One region of the Streptomyces sp. NPDC021212 genome, then DNA from elsewhere that is predicted to be linked to it. Evidence: riboswitches for the same ligand, from Rfam matches in the RefSeq annotation. Region 1 holds a riboswitch; each other region holds the start of a gene.
The links. Region 1 has a riboswitch for cobalamin ahead of ACH4SI_RS02355 (HoxN/HupN/NixA family nickel/cobalt transporter). Riboswitches for the same ligand answer to the same signal wherever they lie in the genome.
Positions count from the first base shown of each region.

Region 2: it holds a riboswitch for cobalamin, as region 1 does, so the genes downstream of both, ACH4SI_RS28265 (cobalamin biosynthesis protein) here and ACH4SI_RS02355 (HoxN/HupN/NixA family nickel/cobalt transporter) in region 1, are expected to answer to the same signal.
Region 3: it holds a riboswitch for cobalamin, as region 1 does, so the genes downstream of both, cobN (cobaltochelatase subunit CobN) here and ACH4SI_RS02355 (HoxN/HupN/NixA family nickel/cobalt transporter) in region 1, are expected to answer to the same signal.
Region 4: it holds a riboswitch for cobalamin, as region 1 does, so the genes downstream of both, ACH4SI_RS09995 (ribonucleoside-diphosphate reductase subunit alpha) here and ACH4SI_RS02355 (HoxN/HupN/NixA family nickel/cobalt transporter) in region 1, are expected to answer to the same signal.

Region 1 covers NZ_JBIRPZ010000001.1:602,235-606,535, reverse strand. Annotated here, with positions in the region: gene ACH4SI_RS02360 (aconitate hydratase) at 1-1,175, opposite strand, end outside; gene ACH4SI_RS02355 (HoxN/HupN/NixA family nickel/cobalt transporter) at 1,329-2,429, opposite strand; cobalamin riboswitch at 2,457-2,684, opposite strand; gene ACH4SI_RS02350 (EamA family transporter) at 2,701-3,636, opposite strand; gene ACH4SI_RS02345 (LysR family transcriptional regulator) at 3,705-4,301, shown strand, end outside.
Region 2 covers NZ_JBIRPZ010000011.1:65,469-69,769, reverse strand. Annotated here, with positions in the region: gene ACH4SI_RS28270 (cobyric acid synthase) at 1-1,191, opposite strand, end outside; gene ACH4SI_RS28265 (cobalamin biosynthesis protein) at 1,188-2,162, opposite strand; cobalamin riboswitch at 2,304-2,444, opposite strand; gene ACH4SI_RS28260 (hypothetical protein) at 2,623-2,853, opposite strand; gene ACH4SI_RS28255 (anion permease) at 2,869-4,134, opposite strand.
Region 3 covers NZ_JBIRPZ010000006.1:378,171-382,471, forward strand. Annotated here, with positions in the region: gene ACH4SI_RS18880 (precorrin-8X methylmutase) at 1-551, opposite strand, end outside; gene cobG (precorrin-3B synthase) at 560-1,969, opposite strand; cobalamin riboswitch at 2,058-2,182, shown strand; gene cobN (cobaltochelatase subunit CobN) at 2,211-4,301, shown strand, end outside.
Region 4 covers NZ_JBIRPZ010000003.1:387,498-391,798, forward strand. Annotated here, with positions in the region: gene ACH4SI_RS09990 (ribonucleotide-diphosphate reductase subunit beta) at 1-136, opposite strand, end outside; gene ACH4SI_RS09995 (ribonucleoside-diphosphate reductase subunit alpha) at 154-2,550, opposite strand; cobalamin riboswitch at 2,677-2,817, opposite strand; gene ACH4SI_RS10000 (FGGY family carbohydrate kinase) at 2,926-4,301, opposite strand, start outside.

The DNA.
Region 1 (4,301 bases):
GAGCGGCCGGGGAAGTTGCGCGGGAACGTGCGCAGCGAATTGCGCCCCGCCGCGGGGGCCTGGCCCATGCCGATGCAGCCGAGGCACCCCGACTGGTGGATGCGGCCACCGGCGGCGATCAGGTCGAACGTGGCGCCCGAACGCGTCAGGTCCTGGAGGATTTCGCGGGACGTCGGGTTGATGTCGAAGCTCACCTCGGGCGCCGTCTGTCGCCCCGCCACCATGGCCGCCGGTACGGCGAAGTCGCGGAACCCGGGGTTGGCGGAGGAGCCGAGGACCGCCTGCCCGACGGGCTCCCCGGCGGCCTCCCGGACCGGTACGACGTTTCCCGGGGAGGTGGGCCGCGCGATCAGCGGTTCCAGGGACGACAGGTCGATCTCCTCGTCGAGGTCGTAACGGGCGTCCTCGTCCGCGACGATCTCCACGAAGTCCTCGCCCCGCCCCACCCCCTCCAGGAAGGCGCGCACCGCGTCGTCGGAGGGGAAGACGGTGGTGGTGGCGCCGAGTTCCGCCCCCATGTTCGCGATGACGTGCCGGTCCATGGCGGTGAGGGAGGCAAGGCCCGGCCCGTGGTATTCCAGCACGCGGTGGACGCCGCCCTGCACCCCGTGACGGCGCAGCATCTCCAGGATGACGTCCTTGGCGCTCACCCACGGCGGCAGTTCCCCGGTCAGCCGGATGCCCCAGATCTTCGGCATGGTGAGGTGGAGCGGCCGTCCGGCCATGGCGAGGGCGACTTCCAGGCCGCCGGTGCCGATCGCCAGCATGCCCAGGGAGCCGCCCGCGCAGGTGTGCGAGTCGGACCCGGCGAGTGTTCTGCCGGGCGCGCCGAAGTGCTGCATGTGGGTCGGGTGGGAGACGCCGTTGCCGGGCTTGGAGAACCACAGGCCGAAGCGGCGGGCGGCCGAGCGCAGAAAGAGGTGGTCCTCGGCGTTGCGCTCGTCGGCCTGGAGGATGTTGTGGTCGACGTACTGGACGCTGACCTGCGTCCGGACCCGGTCCAGCGCCAGCGCCTCCAGCTCCTGCATCACCAGGGTGCCGGTGGCGTCCTGGGTGAGCGTCTGGTCGACGCGCAGCGCGATCTCCTCCCCCGGCTCCATGCGGCCGGACACGAGGTGGTCGGCGATCAGCCGCTGCGTCACGGTGCCGTGTGCGTGGCCATGGGACAGAGCCATAGCGGGTACCGCCTTCCCGGTGCGGCGCGGCCGGACGGTCCGGGCGCCACCATGCGGGTTCCCGTTCCGCGGCGGCCATTCCGGGCCCGCCCCGGCACTGTCACCCGGACGGGCGCCCGGACCCGGGAGCGGTGTCAGCCGGTTCGGCCGGTGTCAGCCGCCCTCTCCGTCCGCGGTGGCCGGGGCGGTGCGGACGGTCCAGCGCTGTTCGACCTTGGCGATCCGCCAGTAGGCCAGCGCCGCGGCCCACACCACGACGAAGAGACCGACGATGATGTATCCGACGTTGTCCAGGTTCAGGTCGGAGATCCAGCCGGTGACGGAGTCCCGCAGGGCGAGCTTGTCGTGGAGGACGCCGACCAGCTCGATGGTGCCGATGAAGAAGGCCACCGCGATCGACAGACCGGTGATGGCCAGGTTGTAGAACACCTTGCGGACCGGGTTGGAGAACGCCCAGTGGTAGGCGAAGTTCATGAAGGTGCCGTCGAGGGTGTCGAACAGGCTCATCCCGGCGGCGAAGAGCAGCGGCAGGCACAGGACGGCGTACCAGGGCAGCCCCGCGGCGGCGCCGCTCCCGGCCATCACCATCAGCGTGACCTCGGTGGCGGTGTCGAACCCGAGCCCGAAGAGGAAGCCGAGCGGGAACATCTGGCCGGGCCGGGTGATGGACTTCGTGAAGCGTCCCAGGAACCGGTTCATGAAGCCGCGCGAGTCCAGGTGCGCCTCCAGCTCCGTCTCGTCGAACCGCCCGGCACGCATCGCCCGGAAGACCCGCAGGATGCCGAGCAGGGCGACCAGGTTGAGCGCGGCGATGAGGTAGAGGAAGGTCCCCGACACCGTGGTGCCGATGACACCGAGGACCTGGTGGGTGCCGGACTTCTCGTTCACCAGGGTGCCCGCCAGCTGCGTACCGCCGGCGACCAGCGCGGCCAGGACGACCACGACGCTGGAGTGGCCGAGCGCGAACCAGAAGCCCACCGAGACCGGCCGCTTGCCGTCGGCCATCAGCTTGCGGGTGGTGTTGTCGATGGCGGCGATGTGGTCGGCGTCGAAGGCGTGCCGCATGCCCAGGGTGTACGCGGTGATCCCGAGGCCGACCCCGAACGTCTTGGCGCCGACCTCGTAGTGCTGGGGCGCGACGACGAGGAAGAGCAGGCCGAAGGCGACGGCGTGCAGGGCGACGATCACCGCCAGGAGCCCGGCGGTCCGGACGGTGTCCTCGCGCCGCCAGCGCAGTGCGGTGGGCAGGGTCATGCGGTCACGCTCCAGCACCTCGTGGATCACTTCGTGAGATGCCGCGGCCGGTCTCCTGGCTGACGGGTCGACGCGACCGCCCCTGCCTTCCCGGCCGCGCCGTGGCGGCCAGTGGCTCCGCGACCTGGCCCCCAGGCCGCGGAACGGGACGGTAACTCCCCGATCACAGTGGCGAGGGCCGCTCCGGTTTCACACCGGCTTCCCGAACACCACGGCGCGGCAACCATAGATGTCGCCCCGCAAATCCGGCAAGTGGCACTTCATACAGTCCTCAGGCCCGTGAGGTGAGGATGCTGAGCGCGTTGGCCGCCACGATGGCACCGATGCTCGCCCACTCGGTCCACCCCAGGGTCTGGCCGAGGATGATCCAGCCGACAATGGCGGCGAGGACCGGGTTGACGCTCATGAACAGCCCGAAGGTCTGGGCGGGGACGCGGCGCAGGGTGAACAGGTCGGCGAGGTAGGGCACGGCGGAGGAGAGGACCCCGGCGGCGATGGCGTAACCGGCCGCCCCCGGGGTCGGCGGGTGCTGGACGGCGATGACGATGCCGACGGGCAGGAACAGCAGGGCGGAGACCGCGGCGGCCGCCGCCGACCCCTGCGCGCCGGGGACGCGGCGGCCGACGGTGCGGTTGAGCAGGATGTACGACGCCCAGCAGGCGGCGGCCAGCAACCCGAGGCCGAGGCCCAGGTAGTCGGTGGAGGGCTGAGGGCGCATCAGGGTGACGACGCCCGCCAGGGCGACCAGCGCACAGCACGCGTCCGTGCGGCGGTGGGAGGCGGACAGGGCGATGGTGAGCGGGCCGAGGAATTCCAGGGTCACCGCCAGTCCGAGGCCGATGCGGTCGATGGCGCTGTAGAGGGACAGGTTCATGGCGCCGAAGACCAGGGCCAGCAGCAGCACCGGCCACCACTGCTGCTTGGTGAAGGACCGCAGGCGGGGGCGGCCGACGGCCAGCAGGACGAGGGCCGCGACGTACTGGCGTACCGCGACGACGCCGGTGGCACCGAGCACGGGGAAGGCGAGGGAGCCGATCGCGGCCCCGGTCTGGTTGGACAGGCCGCTGCCGGCCATGGTGAGCACACCGGCCGGCGGCCGCCGCCCGGCCGGTTTCCGGTCCGAGGAATCCGGCAGGTCCGGACCGGTGCGGGGTGGCATCGTGGTTTCCCGCGCGGGGGCGGAAGCGGTGGCGTGGGCTGCGTCCATGAGCCGATCGTGGGGTCGTGCGACCGTTGCACATAATGCGTTGAGCGTGGCACCTATACGCTTGGGTTATGGATGTGGAGCTGCGGCAGTTGCGCTGTCTCGTCGCGATCGTGGACGAGGGCACGTTCACCGATGCCGCGATCGCGCTCGGGGTCTCCCAGGCGGCGGTGTCCCGCACGCTGGCGTCGCTCGAACGGGCCCTCGGGGTGCGGCTTTTGCGGCGTACCTCCCGGACGGTGGCGCCGACCGGCACCGGGCTGCGGGTGGTGGCGCAGGCCCGGCGGGTGCTCGGGGAGGTGGACGATCTGGTGCGGGAGGCCAGGTCCGGTCACACCCGGCTGCGGATCGGCTACGCCTGGTCGGCGTTGGGCGGCCACACCCCCGCCTTCCAGCGCCGCTGGGCCGCCGCACATCCGGAGACGGATCTGCACCTGGTCCGGGTCAACGCCGCCACCGCCGGGCTGGCGGAGGGGGCCTGTGACCTGGCCGTGGTGCGCAAGCCACTGGACGATCAGCGTTTCGACTCCGCCATCGTGGGGTTGGAGCGGCGGCTGTGCGCGATGGCGGCGGACGATCCCCTGGCCCGGCGCCGCTCCATCCGGCTCGCCGACATCACCGACCGCACGCTGCTGGTCGACCGGCGGACCGGCACCACCTCCCCCGAG
Region 2 (4,301 bases), on a different contig from region 1:
GAAGCGGACCCGTACGGGCAGCAGCCCGAGGCCCGCGACCGTTCCGGCCTTCGACTCGACCTCGTCCTCGATGCGTTCCCCGAGCGCCTGGAAGCCGCCGCAGATGCCGAGCACCGGCCGCCCCTCCGCGGCCCGCCGCCGAATCGCGTCGGCGAGACCGCGCTCGCGCAGCCACTCCAGCGCCTTCACGGTGCCCCGGGTGCCCGGCAGCACCACCAGATCGGCGTCCGCCAGCTCCTCCGGGCGGTCCACGAAGCGCACGACCACGCCCGGCTCGGCGGCCAGCGCGTCCACGTCGGTGAAGTTGGACATCAGCGGTACGGCGGCCACCGCGACCCGCAGCACGTCCGCGCCGTGCGGCGGCGCGACGACGCTCTCGCGCACCGCGCCGCGCAGCGAGACGCGCAGCCCGTCCTCCTCGTCGATGCCGAGGCCGTGCGCGTACGGCAGGACGCCGACGGTCGGTCGGCCGGTGAGGTCGCGCAGCATGTCGAGGCCGGGTTCCAGCAGGCTCACATCGCCGCGGAACTTGTTCACCACATAGGCGGCGACATGCCGCTGGTCCTCGCGGGACAGCAGCGCGGTCGTGCCGAAGAAGGACGCGAAGACGCCGCCGCGGTCGATGTCCCCGACCACGACGACCGGCAGCCCCGCGGCCCGGGCCAGACCCAGGTTGACGATGTCGGTGCGGCGCAGATTGATCTCGGCCGGGCTGCCCGCGCCTTCGCAGATCACCGCGTCGTGCGTGCGCCGCAGCTCGCCCAGGCAGTCGGTGACGGTCTCCAGCAGCCCTTCGCGCCACTGCGCGTGCTGCTTTCCCTCGGGGGACACTGTGCCCGACAGCGGCTTCGCCTCGGGCCCAGACCCCCCGTAATACCCACGCGCGCTCATCTCGCCCACCGGCTTGCCGAGCAGCACCACCTGGCTGCTGCGGTCGCTGCCCGGCTTCAGCAGGACCGGGTTCATCAGGGCGCTCGGTTCGACGCGCGCGGCGGCGGCCTGCATGGCCTGCGCCCGCCCGATCTCGGCGCCGTCCCGGGTGACGAAGGAGTTGAGCGACATGTTCTGCGCCTTGAACGGGGCGACCCGGAGCCCTTTGCGCGCCAGCCAGCGGCATATGCCCGCCGTGACGACGCTCTTACCGGCGTCCGAGGTCGTCCCCGCGATGAGCAGTCCGCCCCCCAGGGTCATCGGTTCACCTTTTCCTGATCGGGTTCCTGATCGGCTCCGGAGCGAGCCACGACGGTGGTGAGCAGCGCGAGCGCGGACACCCGCCGCGAGAGGCGGATCGCCCGCGGAATGTCGGCCACCGCCACGGGACGGCCGCCCGGATTCAGCACGGGGCGGTGCTCGACCCGGCCCCCGTACGCCAGCGTCCCGCCCAGCCGGACCCCCAGCGCGCCCGCGAACGCCGCCTCCACCGGGCCCGCGTTGGGGCTCGGGTGGCGTCCGCCGTCGCGGCGCCAGGCGCGCCACGCGCCGCGCGGGTCGGGCCCGGCGAGGGCGGCCAGGGCCGCGGTGAGACGGGCGCCGGGCCAGCCCGCGACGTCGTCCAGCCGGGCCGCCGCCCAGCCGAACCGGCGGTAGCGGGCCGACTTGTGGCCCACCATGGCGTCCAGGGTGTTGACGGCGCGGAAGCCGACGAGCCCCGGCACCCCGGCCACAGCCCCCCACACCAGCGCGCCCACCACCGCGTCCGAGGTGTTTTCGGCCACCGACTCGACGACCGCCCGCGCGATCTGCTGCTCGTCCAGCGCCTGCGGATCGCGTCCGCACAGATGCGGCAGCCGCTCCCGTGCGGCGTCGACGTCCCCGGCGGCCAGCGCGTCGCCGATGGCCCGGGCCTCCCGTACCAGCGAGGTGCCGCCCAGTACGGCCCAGGTGGCGGCGGCGGTCAGCGCGGCGTCGGCCGTACGGCGGGGCCTCGCGGCGGTGCGTACGGTACGCGCCAGCAGCGCGGCAGCGGCGGCCGCGCCGCCCGCGCACAGCGCGGTGTGCAGGGCCCCGGAACCGCGGTGGTCGCGCCACAGCCGCCGCTCGACGGCCGCGGCGGCGCGCCCGAACGCGGCCACCGGATGACCGCGGCGCGGATCGCCCGTGGCGAGATCGCCGAGGAAGCCGAGAGCGGCGCCGCACGCGTACGAGGCGTGGTCGGCACGCATCCCTCAGACCGCCGTCACGCCTCTGCGGCGGGGACCGCCGCCGAGCATGCGGACAGGTGGAGCTGACGGCGTGGCAGTGCCGGGCATGGCGGTATGTCCTCACTCAGGGTCCGCGCCCTGGCTCGACGTGACCGGCGGTGAGAGTCTCCTGGCTCCCGGATCCGCGGCTCTCCCGGTCTTCCAGCCTTCCTCGCGTACGGACGGCCGTGACCCCTTGCGGTGGGGGAGAGCGCTCCCCGGTGACAGTGGCGGGACCGCGCCGGATTCTCACCGGCTTCCTCTCCTGCCGCCGTTTGGCTCGGGAAGTCCACCATGGGGCGCGAATGGCCGTCAACTCGCATTTGACCTGCGATGCCAGAGTGTGCCGAGGCCCACAGGCCCCCGCCGGGCCACGCAGGGGAACGGCCGCGGGGCGGCGGGCGCCGATCGGCACCCACCGCCCCGCGGCCGTTCCGCGGCTTCAGGCCACGATCAGATAGATGCCGTACGCCACCATCGCGGCGCACAGCGCGAAACAGGCGTACGCGCCGGTGCGTGCGACCGGGGACGCGCCGCCCGCGGTGGCCTGGGGCTGCGGCTGAGCTGTACGGGAGGTGCCGATGATGCCCAGGGTGAAGACCCCTACGACGCCGACCGTCACCGCGAGGCTGACGCCGAAGACCTGGCCGAGGGCCGCCCAGTCGATGTGCATTGCGTGTGCTCCCTGTCAGCTGGTGGAACCGGTCCCCGCGGTGGCGGGGGTCGGTGCGGATTCGGACTCGGACGAGGCGTCGGAGCCGTCGGCGGCCGACGCGGCCTTTCCGGCGGGCGGCGGGGCCACCGACCGCACGGCGGCGGTGACGACGCCGACCGGCTCGGTGGGCTCCACGCTCGGCGCGTTGACGTTGCTCGCGTCCACCGGCTTGCGGCGCGAGAGCACCCAGATGACGCCGCAGCCCAGCACCGCGAGGACGGCGACCGCGGCGATGCCCCCGTTGCCCTGCCCGGCCAGCAGCGCCGCGCCGCCGGCCACCAGACCGGCGGCCGGGAGGGTCAGCACCCAGGCGGCGACCATGCGGCCCGCGGTCGACCAGCGCACCACCCCGCCCTTGCGGCCGACGCCCGCACCCATGACGGCGCCCGAGCAGACCTGCGTGGTGGACAGCGCGAAGCCGATGTGGGAGGAGGCCAGGATGACGGTCGCGGCGCCGGTCTGGGCGGCGAAGCCCTGCGGCGGCTGGATGTCGGTGATGCCCTTGCCCATGGTGCGGATGATGCGCCAGCCGCCCAGGTAGGTGCCGAGGGCGATCGCGAGGCCGGCGGAGACGATCACCCACATGGGCGGGTCGGAGTCGGGCGCGATGACGCCGCCCGTGACCAGCGCGAGGGTGATGACGCCCATCGTCTTCTGCGCGTCGTTGGTGCCGTGGGCCAGGGAGACCAGGGCGGCCGAGGCGATCTGCCCGGCGCGGTAGCCCTTCGCGGTGTCCGCCTCGGCCCGGTTGTGGGCCAGCCGGTAGGTGAGCCGGGTGGCGGCCACCGTGGCGATGCCCGCCACGACCGGCGCGGCCACGGCAGGGATGAGGACCTTCATGACGATCGCGTCGCTGTTGACCCCGTCCATGCCGACGGAGACGACGGTGGCGCCGATGAGGCCGCCGAAGAGGGCGTGCGAGGAGCTGGACGGGAGACCGGCCAGCCAGGTCACCAGATTCCAGAGGATCGCGCCGACCAGCCCTGCGAAGATCACTTCGGGCTTGATGCCGGAGCCCTCGTCGATGATTCCGCCGGAGATGGTCTTGGCGACCTCCACGGAGAGGAAGGCGCCGACGAGGTTGAGGACGGCCGACATCGCCACCGCGACCCGGGGACCGAGTGCTCCGGTGGAGATCGTGGTGGCCATCGCGTTGGCCGTGTCGTGGAAGCCGTTCGTGAAGTCGAACACCAAGGCCGTGACGATCACGATCCCGATGAGAAGCGTGATGTGTTCCATACACCCGGTCAATCAGTTCGGAGGGCGGTCATTGCCACGGTGAACGTAAGGAAACTGGGTGAACGGGAGATGAACTGAGGCGGGCGTCACGGTGACGCGGGGGCGCGGGTGGGAGAACGGCTGGTTTTCGACCGTACTCCCTTTCGTCATGGGCGATTTGACGGCCG
Region 3 (4,301 bases), on a different contig from region 1:
CCGGCCAGCGCGTCCTTGGACTCGGCGGCGCCGATGAACCCGACCGGCACGCCGATGACGGCGGCCGGGCGCGGCGCGCCCGCCCCGCCTTCTTCGAGTATTTCCATCAGACGGAACAGCGCGGTGGGCGCGTTGCCGACCGCCACGACCGAACCCTCCAGCCGGTCCCGCCACAGCTCCAGCGCGGCGGCGCTGCGCGTGGTCCCCATGCGTCGCGCCAACTCCGGTACGGCGGGGTCGGACAGCGTGCACACCACGTCGTTGTCCGCGGGCAGCCGCCTGCGGGTGACGCCGCTGGCGACCATCTGGGCGTCGCAGAACACGGGCGCCCCGGCGCGCAGCGCCTCCCGGGCCCGCGCGACCACCCCGGGCGTGTACGCGAGGTCCTTGACCAGGTCGACCATGCCGCACGCGTGGATCATCCGCACCACGACCTGGCTGACGTCGGCGGGGAGGCCGCCCAGGTCCGCCTCGGCGCGGATGGTGGCAAAGGAGGCGCGGTAGATGGCCGCCCCGTCCTTCTCGTAGTCGAACACTGTGTCCTCGATCATGTCGTTGATCATGCCGTTCCGCGGGCCGCCGCCACGGCGTCGGCCAATTGCTCCGCCGTTACGTCTGCCACGTCTGTTTCGCCGACGCCGGTCGCGCCGGTCGCGCCGTCGGGGCCCTGCGCGTCTCGTACGGTGAGCCGGTAGTCCGTACCGGAGGTGGCCAGCGCGTCCACCCAGCGGCCGCCGGGGTGGCCGCAGCGCCGCTCGCAGCCGGAGAAGTACACCGGCGGCGCGTCGGCGTCAGGGGAGCGGGGAGCGCCCGCCACCGCGCGCTCCGCGTGGGCGCGCACATCGGCCAGGGACTTGGCGCAGCCCGGCCGTCCCGTGCACGCGCCGACCCCGGTCCACGGGGAGTCCGGATCGGTCACCAGCCCCGCGTCGGCCACCTCCCGTGACGCGTGCGCCGCGCCGTCCGCGGTGAAGCCCGGGAGCACCACGCCGCGCCAGGGTGTCACACGCAGCGCGTCCGACCCGTCCCGGGAGGCGAGCCCGGCCAGCAGCCGCCACTGCGCGGCGCCGACCCGGCCCAGAGGTACGAGGACGGACACGGCGTGCCACCCGTCCGGCCCGGACACGACGCCCGGCGCGGGCGGCGCGCCCGGCGTGCCACCCGGTCTGTCGTGTCCGATACGTACGGCTTCGGCACCCTCGTCCGCGAGCCGCGCCGCCAAGCCGTCGGCGGTCACGGCGTGTTGCGCGGGCAGTTCGCGCACCCGCCACGCCCGCGTACCGCTCGCCCGGGCCCTGGCCAGGAACTCCACGGCGGCCAGCGCGGCGGCGCGCGGCGCGTCCCGCGCCGACACCTCCAGCGCGAACCCCGTGTCCGACACGCCGGACGCGCCGGGGCCCACCCGTAGCACCGCTCCGCCGTCGCGCGTTGCGATCAATGTCACATCCGCGCCCAACGCGGCCACATCGCCGCGGCCGTCGTCCATCGCGAACAGGAAACGGCCCGACAAGCCGGACAACTCTTCCCACTCACCTGCACACAGCGCGGCGTCCAACTCCCGCGCCCACGCCGTGACATCGCCGTATCCGGCGCCGTCCAGGCCGCTCAGCGGGGAGGCCACGATGTTGCGCACCCGGTCGTACCGGTCGGAGGGGAGCAGTCCGGCCTCCCGCAGACCGGCCGCCAGCTCGCCGCCGCATGCCGCGTCCAGGCCGCGGATCTGGAGATTGCCCCGCGAGGTGAGGCCCAGCCGGCCGTCCCCCAGCTCCTCGCTCGCCCGCGCCAGCACCCGCGCCTGACCTGCCGTCAGTAGCCCGCCCGGTATCCGGATGCGGGCCAGCGAGCCGTCGTCCGCGGGGTGCAGCCGCAGCGCGCCGGGGCAGGCGTCATCGCGACCGCGCGCCCGCCGCGAGGGCGCTTGAGAGGGCGCTTCGTTCGCAAGTGGGACGGTTGTCGGGGGGAGGGACATGGCGGCGAGCATACCGACGTCCGGTCGGCCCTCACTGTCCCGTGCCAGGTCAGCAACGCCTACTATGCTCTGCGGCGGGCCATGTGGCCCGCTGGACGCACAAGACGGCGTCAAGGGGAGGAAACCGGTGCGAATCCGGTGCGGTCCCGCCACTGTGAGCACGGCAGCCCGCCGTGCGAGCCAGGAACTCCCGCCGTCTTCCCACCCGCCGGGGCGCGGACCCCGAGGAAGGCGCTGAGCCATGATTCTGCTGCTGTCGACCTCCGACACCGACCTGCTCAGTGCCCGTGCGGCCACGGGCCCGGTGCCGTACCGTCTCGCCAACCCGGCGCGGCTCGCGCTCGACGATCTGCCCGGGCTCCTCGACGGTGCCGAACTCGTCGTCGTGCGGCTGCTCGGTGGCGTCCGCGCCTGGGAGGAGGGCCTCGAAACCCTGCTCGCGGGCGACCTCCCCGTCGTCGTCCTCACCGGTGAACAGGCTCCCGACGCCCAGCTCATGGAGGCGTCCACGGTCCCCGTGGGGATCGCCGCCGAGGCGCACGCCTACCTCGCGCACGGCGGCCCCGCCAATCTGGGCCAGCTGGCCCGGTTCCTGTCCGACACCGTGCTGCTGACCGGCCACGGCTTCGAACCGCCCGCCCCCGCCCCCACCTGGGGGCCGCTGGAGCGCAGCGCGCGCGAGGACGTCACCGGCCCGACGATCGCCCTGCTCTACTACCGGGCCCACCACATGAGCGGCAACACCGCCTTCGTGGAGGCGCTCTGCCAGGCCGTCGAGGACGCCGGAGGACGCCCGCTGCCGCTGTTCGTCGCCTCCCTCCGGGCCCCCGAGCCCGAGCTGATCGAGGCACTCGGCGCGGCCGACGCCGTCGTCACCACCGTGCTCGCCGCGGGCGGCACCCGCCCCGCCGAGGCGTCGGCGGGCGGCGACGACGAGGCGTGGGACGCGGGCGCGCTCGCCGCGCTCGACGTCCCCGTGCTCCAGGCGCTGTGCCTGACCTCGTCGCGCCGCGCGTGGGAGGAGAACGACGAGGGTCTGTCGCCGCTGGACGCCGCGACCCAGGTCGCCGTCCCGGAGTTCGACGGGCGGCTGATCACCGTGCCGTTCTCCTTCAAGGAGGTCGACGAGGACGGTCTGCCGGTCTACGCCGCCGACCCCGAGCGCGCCGCGCGTGTCGCCGGAATCGCGGTACGACACGCCCGGCTCCGGCACATACCGGCGGCCGACAAGCGCCTCGCGCTCGTCCTGTCCGCGTACCCCACCAAGCACTCCCGGATCGGCAACGCGGTCGGCCTCGACACCCCCGCCAGCGCCGTCGCCCTGCTGCGCCGACTGCGCGCCGAAGGGTACGACTTCGGCCCCGAGGACGGCGAGGGTTCCCTCCCGGGCCTGGTCTCCGGCGTCGGCGACGAACTGATCTACGCCCTCATCGAGGCGGGCGGCCACGACCAGGACTGGCTCACCGAGGAGCAGCTGGCCAAGAACCCGGTCCGTATCCCCGCCGCCGATTACCGCCGCTGGTACGCCACGCTGCCGCGGGAGCTGCGCGACGCGGTCGAGGAGCACTGGGGCCCGCCGCCCGGCGAGATGTTCGTGGACACCAGCCGCGACCCCGAGGGCGAGATCGTCCTCGCCGCGCTGCGCCACGGCAACCTCCTGGTCGTCATCCAGCCGCCGCGCGGCTTCGGCGAGAACCCCATCGCCATCTACCACGACCCGGACCTGCCGCCCTCGCACCACTACCTGGCCGCCTACCGCTGGATGGCGACCCCCGAGGCCGACGGCGGCTTCGGCGCCGACGCCATGGTGCACCTGGGCAAGCACGGCAACCTGGAGTGGCTGCCGGGCAAGAACGCGGGCCTGTCCGCCGCCTGCGGCCCCGACGCCGCGCTCGGCGACCTGCCGCTGATCTACCCCTTCCTGGTCAACGACCCCGGCGAGGGCACCCAGGCCAAGCGCCGCGTCCACGCCACCCTCGTCGACCACCTCGTACCGCCGATGGCGCGCGCCGACTCGTACGGCGACATCGCCCGGCTGGAACAGCTGCTGGACGAGTACGCCGCCATCTCCGCCATGGACCCGGCCAAGCTCCCCGCCATCCGCGCCCAGATCTGGACCCTCATCCAGGCCGCCCGGCTCGACCACGACCTGGGTCTCGAGGAGCGGCCCGACGACGAGGGCTTCGACGACTTCCTGCTGCACGTCGACGGCTGGCTGTGCGAGGTCAAGGACGCCCAGATCCGCGACGGTCTGCACGTCCTCGGCGGCGCGCCGACCGGACCCGAGCGCGTCAACCTCGTGCTGGCCATCCTGCGCGCCCGTCAGATCTGG
Region 4 (4,301 bases), on a different contig from region 1:
CCACGGTCCAGGTGTTCTTGATCGCGTCCCGGTAGCGGTCGTAGAACTGCGGGTACCGCATCGGCCGCAGGGTCAGCTCGAACCCGGGGTCGAGCAGGTTCTTGGTGTGGCCCGGCGCGGTGTTCACGGTGGTCATCTCGGATGCGGTGGGCATTACTGGCAGGCCTCGCAGGACTCGGGGTTTTCCAGGGAGCAGGCGACCGCGTCGTCCTCGGCGGGCGTCGCCGGCGCGGGGACGGTGGCCGTGGCGGCGCCCCCGCGGGCGCTCTGGGCGATCCGGGTCGCCGGGCGGGAGCGCAGGTAGTAGGTGGTCTTGATGCCGCGCTTCCAGGCGTACGCGTACATCGAGCTGAGCTTGCCGATGGTCGGCGCCGCCATGAAGAGGTTCAGCGACTGGCTCTGGTCGAGGTACGGGGTACGGGCCGCCGCCATGTCGATCAGGGCGCGCTGCGGGACCTCCCACGCGGTGCGGTACAGGTCCCGTACGTCGCTCGGCACCCAGGAGAGGTCCTGGACCGAGCCGTTGGCCTCGCGCAGCGCGTCACGGGTCTGGGCGTCCCATACGCCGAGCTTCTTCAGGTCGTTCACCAGGTAGGAGTTGACCTGGAGGAACTCACCGCTGAGCGTTTCGCGCTTGAAGAGGTTGGAGACCTGCGGCTCGATGCACTCGTACACGCCCGCGATGGAGGCGATGGTGGCGGTCGGCGCGATCGCCAGCAGCAGCGAGTTCCGCATGCCGGTCGTGGCCATCCGCCGGCGCAGCGCCTCCCAGCGCTCGGGCCAGGTGGCCCGCGCGTCGGCGTAGTGGTCCGGGTGGAGCACACCGCGCGCGGTGCGGGTCTCGGCCCAGGCCGGGTGCGGGCCGTGGCGCTCGGCGAGGTCGCAGGACGCCTCGTACGCGGCGAGCATGATGCGCTCGGAGATCCGGGTGGAGAGCGCCTGTGCCTCGGGCGAGTCGAACGGGAGCCGCAGCCGGAAGAAGACGTCCTGGAGGCCCATCAGGCCCAGACCGACCGGCCGCCAGCGGGAGTTGGAGGCCCCGGCCTCGTCGGTGGGGTAGAAGTTGATGTCCACCACGCGGTCGAGGAAGGTCACGGCGGTGCGGACGGTGCGGTCCAGCCGCTCCCAGTCCATCTCACCGTTCTCCCCGAGGTGGGCGGCGAGGTTGACCGAGCCGAGGTTGCAGACGGCGGTCTCGCCGTCGTCGGTGACCTCCAGGATCTCGGTGCACAGGTTGGAGGAGTGGACGACCCGGCCCGGCTCGGCGGTCTGGTTGGCGGTGCGGTTGGCGGCGTCCTTGAACGTCATCCAGCCGTTGCCGGTCTGCGCGAGGGTGCGCATCATCCGGGCGTACAGCTGGCGCGCCGGGACCTGCTTGAGCGCCCGCCCCTCGGCCTCGAAGCGGCGGTACGCGGCGTCGAACTCCTCGCCCCACAGGTCCACCAGCTCGGGCGCGTCCACCGGCGAGAACAGCGACCAGTCGGCGTCCGCCTCGACGCGGCGCATGAACTCGTCCGGGATCCAGTGCGCGATGTTGAGGTTGTGGGTGCGGCGGGCCTCTTCGCCCGTGTTGTCCCGCAGCTCCAGGAACTCCTCGATGTCCGCGTGCCACGTCTCCAGGTAGACGCAGGCCGCGCCCTTGCGCCGGCCGCCCTGGTTGACGGCCGCCACCGAGGCGTCGAGCGTGCGCAGGAACGGCACGATGCCGTTGGAGTGCCCGTTGGTGCCGCGGATGAGCGAACCGCGGGCGCGGATGCGGGAGTACGACAGACCGATGCCGCCCGCGTGCTTCGACAGCCGCGCCACCTGGTGGTAGCGGTTGTAGATCGAGTCCAGCTCGTCCAGCGGCGAGTCCAGCAGATAGCAGGACGACATCTGCGGGTGGCGGGTGCCGGAGTTGAACAGCGTGGGGGAGCTGGGCAGGTACGACAGCGTGCTCGTCATCCGGTACAGCTCGGCGACGTCGCCCAGCGCCCGCTCCGACAGGTCCTCGGCGAGCCCGCAGGCCACGCGCAGCAGGAAGTGCTGCGGGGTCTCGATCACCTGACGGGTGATCGGGTGGCGCAGCAGATAGCGGCTGTGCAGGGTGCGCAGCCCGAAGTAACCGAAGCGGTCGTCGGCCCCGTCGGCCAGCGCCTGGTCGACCAGCGCGTCCAGCCGGGCGGCGTGGGTCGTCACGAACTCGGCGGTGGAGTCGGCGATCAGGCCCTCGCCGTGGCCCACGGCGACGGAGGCGGTGAAGGAGTCCGCGCCCTGCCCGGCCGCCTCTTCGGCGATCGCGCGGGTCAGCAGCCGCGCGGCGAGCCTGGAGTACTCCGGCTCCTCGCCGATGAGTCCGGCCGCCGCCTCGGTCGCCAGGGAGCGCAACTCCGTTTCGTCCGAACCGGGATGGCGGCCGCGCAGGGCGGCGGCCGCGACCTTGCCGGGGTCGGTGGCGGGCAGATCGGCGGTGAGCGCGGTCAGGGTCCGCAGCAGGGCGGTCCCGGGGGCGTCGGCCGCTGCCGGAGTGTCGGCTGCCTCTGAGACCGGGTCGGCGGGCGCGATGGTCACTGAAGTGTTCTCCCTCGCTCGGCTGGGGGCCTGCGAGGGCGGTGCGCGATGGCCGCTTACGGGCATGCCGATTGCGCTTCACGGCACACCACGCAGCGTCCATCGACCCACCCCGCGAGGCCCGGACGTATGCAGACGGCCGTCGGCAGGTCATCGGACTCACGGATACGCGAAAGCGCACACGTACACCGTTGCGGGACAGTTCCGGATTCGCACCGGATTCCCCTGCGGCGACAGCGAGCACGAGCATACATCTTGTGTCGCGCTGCGTACGCGCCCCCAGATGTTGTGTCGTCAGCTGGGGGGATTCGTATGTATGTGCTAGTTGCGCCGGGTCTCGGCAGCGCCGGAATCCATGCGGCCGACCCCGGAAAACTAGCTTCCCGGACCGCTCGTCCGCCATTCGTCCAGGGCACGGGCGAGGCGGTCGCGGTAGCCGGCGTAGCCGTCCTCGTACGCGCCGCGAAGCTCGCTCCGCGGCTCGACGGTACGGGACGCGGCGCGCCAGTGGGACGCGTCCACGGGGTCGCCGAGCGACCGCCAGGCGACCGCCACCGCGCCCCGCGCGCCGACCTCCGGCTCGTCCGGAACGGCCACCGGGCGGCCCATGACGTTCGCGAAAATCTCCGTCCACGCGGCGGAACGCACGCCTCCGCCGCACAGCGCGAGCCGCCCCGAGAGCCCGGCCGCCTCCAGGCAGTGGCGGGCCGCGTAGGCGATGGCCTCGCACACGGCCCGTACGGTGTCGGCGCGGGTGGTGGCGAGCGTGAGACCGTCCAACCGCCCCTGAGCGGCGGGCTCCACGAACGGCGCGCGTTCCCCGGCGCCGGACAGGAAGGGCAGCGCCGTCACGCCGTTCGCGCCCGGCGGGCTCCCGTCGAGCAGGGTGTCCAGGGCGGCGGTGGTCGCCCCTGTGAGATCGAGCACCCACTCCAGGGCGGCGGTGCCGACCATCGCGGGCATCGCGCGCAGCCAGCGGTCCGGGTCGGGGGTGCACAGCCACATCCCGGCCGGATCGGCCGAGGGGTCCACCGTCGCGCGGTCGGTGAGCACCTGGCAGGCCAGCGTGGTGCCGACGATGAGCAGCCCGTCGCCCACGTCCCGCACCCCGCTGCCGATGGCGCACGCCGGAAGGTCGTACGGGCCGGAGACGACGGGCAGTCCGGGCGGCAGCCCGGTCAGCCGGGCCCCCTCGTCGTCCAGCGCGAGGACGGTGCCGGGCGGCGCGGGCGGGGGCAGCAGCCGGGCGTGGCCGGCCAGTCCGCACGGCTCCAGGGCGCCGGTCACATAGGTGCGGGTGGTGACGTCCAGGAACGGCAGGGAGGCGTCGGAGGCGTCCACGGCGATGACACCGGTCAGCCGCTGGGCCACCGCGTCCACGCAGTAGCCCGCGACCGCCGCCCGCTCCAGGGTCTCCGGCTCGTGCTCGGCCAGCCATCGCAGCAGCGGGGCATGGCAGCCCGGGAACAGCCCGGAGCCGGTGAGGGCGTAGAGGGCGGCGAGCGTGCCGTCGGCGCGCCAGCGGGCGATGGTGTCGCCTGCCCGGCCGTCCAGCCAGGAGATCGGCGGGCGCACCGCCCGGCCCGCCTCGTCCCGCAGCCACAGCCCGTCGCCCTGGCCGGTGAGCGCGAGCGCGACGGGCGGGCCGGGGAGCGCCGCGGCCACCTCGCGCACCACCTCGGCGACCGTGCGCAGTACCTCCTCCAGGTCCTGTTCGACCCGGCCGCCGGGGAGGCGGTCCAACGTGCTGG